DNA from 3 places in the Caproiciproducens galactitolivorans genome. Region 2 is predicted to be linked to each of the others. Evidence: predicted binding sites of a transcription regulator. Region 2 holds the regulator's gene; each other region holds the start of a gene.
What was found. Region 2 encodes HrcA, which represses chaperone genes, less so after heat shock. Its sites were predicted from a motif close to TGTTAGCACTCNNNNNNNNNGAGTGCTAACA; they were not measured.
Positions count from the first base shown of each region.

Region 1 (3,286 bases), on a different contig from region 2:
TACTGAAGAAGAACCGGATGAATATAAGATTGTGCGTACAAAGCATTTCTTTGTAAAACCGCTTAGTATTGAGGAAGCTATTTTACAAATGAACCTCCTTGATCATCAATTCTTCATGTTCCGCAATGAAACGACCGGGGAAATTAACGTGGTTTACAAACGTAAGGATGGAAATTACGGATTATTGGAACCGGACGTGGAATAATAGAATATCGCGCCGATTGAATAAGAATGGTGCCTAACGGAAAAGAGCTTATCCAAATTCGGGGCTGCGTACCGTCGCAGCCCCATATTTCGTTTTTATGGAGAGAAACATGCATAATTTTAAACTTGTATGCCCCTGCCTTCTTGGTGTGGAAGGTTTGGTTGCAGATGAATTAAGAAAGATGGACGCGCAGAATGTTGAACCGCAAAACGGGCGCGTTCTTTTTGACGGTTCCGAAGAAATGCTTGCGCGCGCAAACATCGGTTCCCGTTTTAGCGAGCGGGTCCTTGTTCAAATGGGAAGCTTCCCGGCACGGAGCTTTGAGGAGCTGTTTCAGAGCGTGAAAGCGCTCCCCTGGGAGGAGTGGATTGGCAAAAACGATCGTTTCCCTGTAAAAGGGCGAAGCCTGAATTCCAAACTTACCAGTATTCCGGATTGCCAGTCCATTATTAAAAAGGCGATTGTGGAGCGCCTGAAACAGAAATATAAATTGAATTGGTTTGAAGAAACGGGCGCATTGTATCAGATTCAGTTTCTAATCATGAAAGACAATGTAAGCGTTATGATCGACACTTCCGGGGAAGGGTTGCACAAGCGGGGTTACCGCGCCGCTTCTACGGAAGCGCCAATTAAGGAAACCCTTGCCGCCTGTATGGTGCATCTGTCGCGCGTGCGGCATGACGCCCATTTCATCGACCCGTTTTGTGGCTCTGGAACCATACTGATTGAAGCCACCCTGTATGCGCTGAATATTGCGCCGGGGCTGCGCCGCCGTTTTTCCGCCGAACAGTGGGCGCAAATCCGCCCGGACATTTGGCGGAGAGAAAAGGAACGAGCGCAAAGCCTTATAATGCATGACGCGCTGTTCACAGCCTATGGCTACGATATTGATGGCGCCGCCATAGCGCTTACGCTTGAAAATGCAAAAAAGGCTGGTGTTATTTCGCGGATTCACGCCGAAAAACGGTCGATTAAGGACTTCCGGTCCATTGGGGAATACGGCTGTGTGATCTGCAACCCGCCTTATGGGGAACGCCTGCTGGATATTCGTCAGGCAGAAGAACTTTACCGGACGATGGGGAAGGTGTTTGTGAAAAAGCACGGGTGGAGTTATTCGATCATCAGCCCGGATGAAAAGTTTGAGGAATGCTTTGGCAGAAAGGCGGACCGACGCAGAAAGCTTTATAACGGGATGATTAAATGCCAGTATTATATGTATTTTAAATGATCCCGGTTTCGTTAATATGCGTCCCTTGATTTCTTGCAAACGCCGTAAGCGGCGGAGAGCGGAAAGGGAATTTCGTTGCAGAAGATTTATGCTGCAGGCGGCGATACGCCAAATAAAATACCAGAGGAATTGCTAGAAGAAAAAAACGGAAACAGGAATTTTTTCCTTAAATTTGGAAATGATTACATCAGAATGTTTGGAAAACCGGAGTTTTTTAATAAAATTGTAAATATTTTATTAAATCGCAGATTTTAGTAAAAAAGCTCTTGATTTTCTGCAAGCAAGTATATAAAATATATCTTAGCACTCGGGTGTAATGAGTGCTAAAAGATCAAATGATTTGAAGGAGGACATATTATGACCATTAAACCATTGGCAGACAGAATTTTAATCAAAATGCAAGAAGCCGAAGAAACAACGAAAAGCGGCATTCTTCTTGCCGGTTCTGCAAAGGAAAAGCCACAGATTGCTGAAGTAATTGAAGTAGGACCGGGCGGTGTTGTGGACGGCAAAGAAGTAAAAATGTACGTGAAAAAGGGTGACAAGGTCATTACCAGCAAATATTCCGGTACCGAAGTTAAACTGGATGATCAGGAATATACGATCGTACGTCAGAGCGATGTTTTAGCGGTCGTTGAATAATCGGCTTGTTTTTATAATTTTATATTATTGGAGGTAATATATAGATGGCTAAACAGATTATTTACGGTGAAGATGCCAGAAAGGCGCTTTTAAGCGGCATTAACCAGCTTGCCGATACAGTAAAAATTACTCTTGGCCCAAAGGGAAGAAATGTTGTTCTTGATAAGAAGTTCGGCGCTCCCCTCATTACAAACGATGGTGTAACCATTGCCAAAGAAGTTGAGCTGGACGACCCGTTTGAGAATATGGGTGCGCAGCTTGTAAAGGAAGTTGCTACCAAGACAAACGATGTTGCCGGTGACGGTACCACAACAGCAACACTGCTTGCTCAGGCGATTATGCGCGAAGGCATGAAAAACGTAGCTGCTGGCGCAAACCCGATGATTATTCGCAGAGGTATTCAGAAAGCGGTTGACGCAGCCGTAAAATCCCTGAAAGAGCATTCCAAGAAAGTTGACGGTTCCGAAGATATTGCCCGTGTTGCAACGATTTCCGCTTCCAATGAATTCATTGGCAAGCTGATTTCCGAAGCAATGGAGAAGGTTACTTCCGATGGCGTTATTACTGTTGAAGAATCCAAGACAGCGGAAACATATTCTGAAGTTGTCGAAGGCATGATGTTCGACCGCGGTTATATTACCCCCTATATGGTAACCGATACCGAAAAAATGGAAGCGGTTATCGATGACGCTTATCTTTTAATTACAGATAAGAAGATTTCCAATATTCAGGAAATTCTCCCGCTTCTGGAAAAGATTGTTCAGTCCGGCAAGAAGCTCGTTATTATCGCAGAGGATATTGAGGGCGAGGCTCTCACCACCCTGATTCTGAACAAGCTTCGCGGCACATTCACCTGCGTTGGCGTTAAGGCTCCCGGCTTTGGCGACAGAAGAAAAGAGATGCTCCGCGATATCGCTGTTCTGACAGGCGGTCAGGTTATCTCTGAAGAGCTGGGGCTGGAGCTTAAGAATACAACGATCGAACAGCTTGGTCGTGCCCGTCAGGTTAAGATTGACAAAGAAAATACCATCATTGTCGACGGTATGGGTAATAAGGATGATATCAAAGCGAGAGTTGCCCAGATTCGTTCGCAGATCTCCACAACAACTTCCGACTTTGACCGTGAAAAGCTCCAGGAGCGCCTTGCAAAGCTTTCCGGCGGCGTAGCGGTTATCAAGGTCGGCGCTGCTACCGAAGTAGAAATGAAAGAG
Region 1 is NZ_JAJUFJ010000001.1:274,823-278,108, reverse strand. It holds gene hpf (ribosome hibernation-promoting factor, HPF/YfiA family) at 1-205, shown strand, start outside; gene P9B68_RS01335 (THUMP domain-containing class I SAM-dependent RNA methyltransferase) at 315-1,433, shown strand; gene P9B68_RS01330 (co-chaperone GroES) at 1,791-2,075, shown strand; gene groL (chaperonin GroEL) at 2,120-3,286, shown strand, end outside.
Region 1: P9B68_RS01330 (co-chaperone GroES) is a predicted target of HrcA. The motif match lies at 1,732-1,762, and genes of this name have one in related genera.

Region 2 (3,286 bases):
CCATTTATATTGCTGGAAGTCTTTTTCTCGTACTTTTTATGCCTTTTATTAGGTCACATTCACAGTTAATTTATATTTTACCTTTAATCACAGTTATAATTTTCCACAATGCGACTATTATATCGATTATTAAAGAGTGCAAGGAGAAGAAAAAATTTTCTTAAAAGTGATAATCTTCTAAAAAAATGTTTGTTTCTGCTTTTAATGCTTATATTTTATTCTTTGTTGTTTTTTAGTACGAAACACTATTGGGAAGAAGTGTAGATATGAAAGGCTACTTGAAACTAGTACAGGGCATCATTTCAGTGGCAGGAGCAATCGTGTACGGAGTGGGATTATCTCTTTTTTTCCCTTATACATGGATTCCCTTTTTGATGACATTTGCAGCCGTTCCGTTGGTAGAGAACTATTTTGTGGCGGATATCATACAGGAGTGCCGGGAGCAAAATAGATTTGCTTGGAACAATCGAAATGTCCGAACAGACTTATATTGCATGCTTGGTACTCTGATTTTCCTATGGATTGTTCAATTTTTCGTACTTCGCGCCAAATACGGAAGTTACCCATTTCTTTAACGAGATTTTTTTAGCAAGCTACCGAAATCCAAACCCGGGTTTCGGTAGCTTGTTCTATAATGTATTCGATTCTGACATAAAATTTCATAATATCTGTTGAATTATTCGAATAAAAGGGCTATAATTTGCTTAAAAGGCATAAAGAATAAAAAGTGCAATGCAGGAACAGGCGCGCTAACACCTGCCCCCTGCATACGGAGAACGGAACTCTCCATACGCAACTGATAAAATCAGCACATTGCGTTTTCTATTATACCGCCTGTTTCGACTTTTGTACAGGGATATTTTCGAAATTCGCATTGTGCGGGTAATGTTGTATATGGATAAAAATCCGTGTACAGCGTTTTTTTTGTGCCTTTTTCGGGCGGCGGGGCGTTCACCACTTTAACGAGACGGTTTTTTGGGTGCTTCGTTACCCATCGCCTGATCATAAGCGTTCCCCCTTCTTTCCCCCGGAGAGAAGATTTAATCTGTCGGCATCCCGGCGTTTCCATTCGCCGGGAGTAAGCCCGACCTTTTTTTATTCAGGAAGCCATCTTGCGTTTTGCCAAAATATCCCTTGCTATGGAAACGTGGTTTTTTAAAATATTTGGTGATTTCACAATTAGTTTACAAATACTATATTGACAATGGGGTAAAGTAATGGTAAATTATAAAATAGATTTAGCACTCAAGACATAAGAGTGCTAAAATCAGGATAGAGGTGCAAAGGTTGGAGTTAAGCGAACGAAAAAGAAAAATATTAGCGGCCGTAGTGGAACTATACATTGAAACCGGGGAACCGGTTGGATCCAAGGCGCTTTGCGACAACCTTGATTTCACCGTTTCCTCCGCAACGGTTCGCAACGAAATGAGTGAGCTTGCCGAAATGGGGCTGCTGGAGCAGCCGCACACATCGGCCGGAAGGGTGCCTTCCCAGAAAGGCTACCGCGTTTACATTGACACGTTGATGAAAAAGCGTCCGGTTACAAAAGAGGAACAGCGCTACATTGACAGTCTGCTGCTCCCCAGCGCATACGACCCGGAAAAGCTGCTCGACGGCGTGGCCCGCGCGCTGGCGGGGATGACCAAATACGCGGCGGTTTCCACAAAGCCGGGCGGCAGCGGCGCCGATATTCGCGCGATTCAGTTCGTGCAGACCAGCCGGCGCACCGCGATGGCAATCATCATGACTTCGACGGGCACCATGAAAAGCCGTGTTTTCCACTGCGATTTTGACCTTACACCCGATATCCTGCGCGTGTTTTTCCGGGTGCTGAACGAAAAGCTTGCCGGCCTTCCGGTGGCAACGGTCACGCCCGCGTATATCCAGTCGCTTGCGGCGTCCCTCGGCGAAATGACTATGCTGATGAGCGACGCGCTGATGGCGGTGCTGGACGTGGCGCAGGATTTAATGCAGACCGAGGTTTGCCTTGACGGGGAAATGAATCTGCTGTACCACAACGACCTTGGGCAGTCGGAAATCCGGCGCATTATGGATTTTCTCTCCCGGCCGCAGGAGCTTTCCCGCCTTTTATTGCAACAGACAAACGGGTTAAAGGTTTTAATCGGCAAAGAAACGCACCGCCCGGAGCTGAGCGAATCCAGCGTAATCGTTTCACGGTATAACGTGGCAGGCCGGGAAGCGGGCGCGATTGCAATTATCGGGCCGACGCGCATGAACTACGGAAAAATCATGTCCAATATAGAGTATCTCTCCGGCTCTGTCGGAAGAATGCTGACGGAGTTGTTGGATATGGAATAGAAAGGGGCTACGGTTTTGGATAAAGAGCGTATAGACCAAAAGGATAAGCGAGAAGAAGCGGCGCAGCCGCAGAATCATGAAGCAGAGGTACAGGAAGGAAAAGATACTTCGCAGGAAAAGACGGTTGAAACGCAGGGCGGACAGCCGCAAGAGGCTTCCGAAAAAAAGGCTTCGAAAGAAAAAACGTCTGAAAAGCAAGGCAGTAAGCCGGAAGAAAAGGCACCGGCGGACGAAACAAAGGAACAGCTTGAAAAAGCGCAGGAAGAATTGAAAAAGCAGAAAGAAATCCTGCTGCGTACAGCCGCGGAATACGACAATTACCGCAAACGCACGGAGCGCGAGAAAGCGGCGGTTTACACCGACGCGACAGCAGCGGCGGTTACGGAATTCCTTGGGGTTGCCGACAACCTTGAGCGGGCGCTGGAACAAAAGGAGTGCAGCGTTGAGGATTTGCGCAAGGGCGTTGAAATGGTCCAGACACAGTTGATAAAAGCGCTTTCCAAGCTGGGTGTAGAGCCGATGGGCAAGGCTGGGGAAACATTCGACCCCGATTTGCACAACGCGGTTTCGCATATTGAGGATGAAAACGCCGGGGAAAACACAATTACCCAGGTGTTCCTGAAAGGCTATAAAATCGGCGATAAGGTAATTCGCCACGCGATGGTTCAGGTTGCAAACTAACCTTTTTATATAGAAGTTTCCATGAATTTTTTATTGAACTGAACTGAATTGAAACATTGGAGGTATGATTATGTCAAAAACAATCGGCATTGACTTAGGCACTACAAATTCCTGTGTTGCGGTTATTGAAGGCGGTGAGCCGGTCGTTATTGCAAACGCGGAAGGAGCAAGAACTACCCCGTCCGTCGTCGCATTTTCAAAAACAGGCGAGCGCATGGTCGGTCAGGTGGCAAAGCGTCAGGCAATTACCAACCCGGACCGCACGATTTCTTCTATTAAAAGAGAA
Region 2 is NZ_JAJUFJ010000006.1:116,913-120,198, forward strand. It holds gene hrcA (heat-inducible transcriptional repressor HrcA) at 1,279-2,319, shown strand; gene grpE (nucleotide exchange factor GrpE) at 2,335-3,000, shown strand; gene dnaK (molecular chaperone DnaK) at 3,071-3,286, shown strand, end outside.

Region 3 (3,286 bases), on a different contig from region 2:
ACATCCTCCCGAATGGACGTATTTGCCCCCCGCCTACTGGATTTGGGACTGAAATGTATGATCGGCAAGGGGGGGCGTTCCCCAGAGGTGGTTGACGCCATCAAACGGAATAGTGCGGTTTATCTTTGTGCAATCGGCGGAGCAGGCGCACTCGCGGCAAAATGCGTCCGTTCCTTAAAAATTCTTGCCTTTCCAGATTTAGGCTGTGAATCCGTAAAAGAACTGCAAATTGAGGATTTTCCTTTATTTACGACGATCGATTGCTGCGGAGGAAGCCTGTTTGAGGTGGAGTAATTGTTTGATTTTTTAATCAGAACATTTGTTAAGGATTACAAGAACAAGGATGATGAGAAGGTAAGGGAGTGCTACGGTAAATTTTCCGGTGCGGTTGGCATTGCGACGAATGTTTTGCTGTTTGTCATTAAGATAATTGCTGGCGTTGTATTTCACAGCATTGCAATTACTGCGGATGCAATCAATAACCTTTCCGATTCGGGTTCTGCTGTTGTTACGCTGGTTGGTTTTAAGTTGGCCGGGAAGCCGGCAGATGAAGAACATCCTTACGGTCACGCTCGCATCGAGTATTTATCCGGATTAATCGTATCATTTGTGATACTGATTGTCGGTTTCCAGTTGATTCAAAACTCGATTGACAAGATTTTGAACCCACAGGAAGCTGATTTCAACATGCTGACCTTTGGCGTGCTGATTCTTTCCATACTGATTAAAATTTGGCAGTGCCTGTTTTATAAGAAAGTGGGGAAGATAATTGGGTCCTCTACGATCTCCGCTACGGCTGCAGACAGCTTGAACGACGTTTTTGCAACGTCTGCGGTGCTTCTCGGCCTACTGATCACGTATTTTACCGGATTCAATCTGGATGGCTACCTGGGTGTGATTGTTGCTGTTTTCATTATGGTTACCGGTGTGCGGCTGATCGTCGAAACAAGCAATCCGCTTTTGGGAATGGCTCCTTCGGAAGAACTGGTTGATGAAATATACGAGAAAATCATGAGCTACGACGGAATATTGGGAATTCACGACCTTCATGTGCATAATTACGGGCCTAATCGCCGTTTTGCTTCCGTTCACTGCGAAGTTGCTGCGGAGCAGGATATTATGGTGAGCCATGATATTATTGATAATATTGAGCGGGATTTTCTGGCGGACAACGGGATTCATCTTGTCATCCATCTTGACCCGATTGTTACCAGTGACGAGCGGACAAACAAACTTAAGGAACAGGTAAAAGCTTTGATTCGGAACATTTCGCCGCAAATCGGAATGCATGATTTCCGCGTTGTATGGGGTCCCACGCACGCAAACCTGATTTTTGACATTAACGTATCCTTTGATTTCCCAATGAGCGATGCCCAACTGATGCAACGCATTTCAGATGAGGTTTCCAAGTTGGATCCAAGCTATTACGTTGTGTTAACGGTGGACCATGATTATGTTCCAATGGAAAAAATCCGCTGAATCCTTTGCATTGTTTGTTAGAGCAATTTCTGCATAAAAGACCGGACGGAACCCGTACCGGCAAAATACGAATGGTTAAGGAAGCGCCTATATCCCTTGGCGCTTCCTTTTGTACGATACAAAAAATTAACATTCGAGGACTTGAAATTTTCTGGGGCATGTATTAAAATTACTTTAGCACTTAAAAGATTAGAGTGCTAAAATTCACATGTAGAGGGTTGTAGATATGGCGATGAAACAATTTAAAGCAGAATCCAAACGTCTTTTGGATTTAATGATTAATTCGATTTACACACATCGCGAAATATTTCTCCGCGAATTAATTTCGAATGCGAGCGACGCAATCGATAAGCTTTATTACAGAACGCTCAGCGACGGCGACACCGGCCTGAACCGCGACGATTTCTGCATTAATATTGTGCCGGATAAGGAAAACCGCACACTTACGATTTCTGATAACGGCTGCGGTATGACGAAGGAAGAGCTGGAAAACAACCTCGGCACCATCGCAAAAAGCGGCTCCCTGAATTTCAAACAGGAAATCGAGCAGAAGGAAGATATTGAAATCATTGGCCAGTTCGGCGTCGGTTTTTATTCCGCGTTTATGGTTAGTGAAAAGGTTACGGTGCTGAGCAAAGCCTTTGGCAGCGAAGAGGCTTTCAAATGGGAGAGCACCGGAACGGAGGGGTACACCATTGAACCCTGCGAGAAGGAAGACCGCGGTACAACCATTATTTTGAAATTAAAGCCAAATACCGAAGATAATAATTACGATGAATTCCTAGAAACCTACACGCTTCGGAATCTTGTGAAAAAATATTCGGACTATATCCGCTACCCGATTAAAATGGATGTTGAAAAAACCCGCTTGAAGGAAGGAACCAAGGACGAGTACGAAACCTATACCGAAAATGAAACGCTCAACAGTATGGTTCCGATCTGGCGGAAAAATAAGAACGAAATAAAGGAAGAGGAATACAACGAATTCTATAAAAGTAAATTCATGGATTACACAGACCCCATAAAGGTCATCCATTCCAGCACCGAGGGTACCGCAACTTACAACGCCCTGCTTTTCATCCCCGCCAGAGCGCCGATGAATTTTTACACAAAGGATTATGAAAAGGGTTTGCAGCTTTTCTCCAACGGCGTTCTGATTATGGATAAATGCGCGGATTTGCTTCCGGATTATTTCAGCTTTGTACGCGGCCTGGTGGATTCGCAGGATCTGTCGCTGAATATCTCGCGTGAAATGCTCCAGCACGACCGCCAGCTAAAGATTATTGCCGGCCGCCTTGAAAAGAAGATCAAATCCGAGCTGGAAAACATGCTTGCCAATGAACGGGAAAAATACGAGAAGTTCTTTAAAAACTTCGGTTTGCAGCTGAAATACGGCGTTTATCAGGATTTCGGATTGCATAAGGAAGTTTTGCAGGATTTGCTGTTGTTCTATTCTTCCAGCGAGAAGAAGCTTGTAACCTTGAAAGAATACGTTTCACGCATGAAAGAGGGGCAGAAGTACATTTACTATGCATGCGGCGAAACGGTAGAGCGTGTGGACAGGCTCCCGCAGACAGAGGCGGTTAAGGATAAAGGCTACGAAATTCTGTACCTGACCGACGGCGTTGACGAATTTTCTATCCGCATGCTGATGAAGTACGACGACAAGGAATTCAAGTCCGTTTCCGCGGACGACCTGGGACTGGAAACCGAAGAGGAAAAGCAGGCCGCCGCAAAGCAGGTGGAAGAAAACAAGGACATGCTGAACTTCATGAAGGATGCCTTGGATGGGAAAGTTAAGCAGGTT
Region 3 is NZ_JAJUFJ010000003.1:65,442-68,727, forward strand. It holds gene P9B68_RS03770 (FumA C-terminus/TtdB family hydratase beta subunit) at 1-294, shown strand, start outside; gene P9B68_RS03775 (cation diffusion facilitator family transporter) at 295-1,479, shown strand; gene htpG (molecular chaperone HtpG) at 1,706-3,286, shown strand, end outside.
Region 3: htpG (molecular chaperone HtpG) is a predicted target of HrcA. The motif match lies at 1,652-1,682, and genes of this name have one in related genera.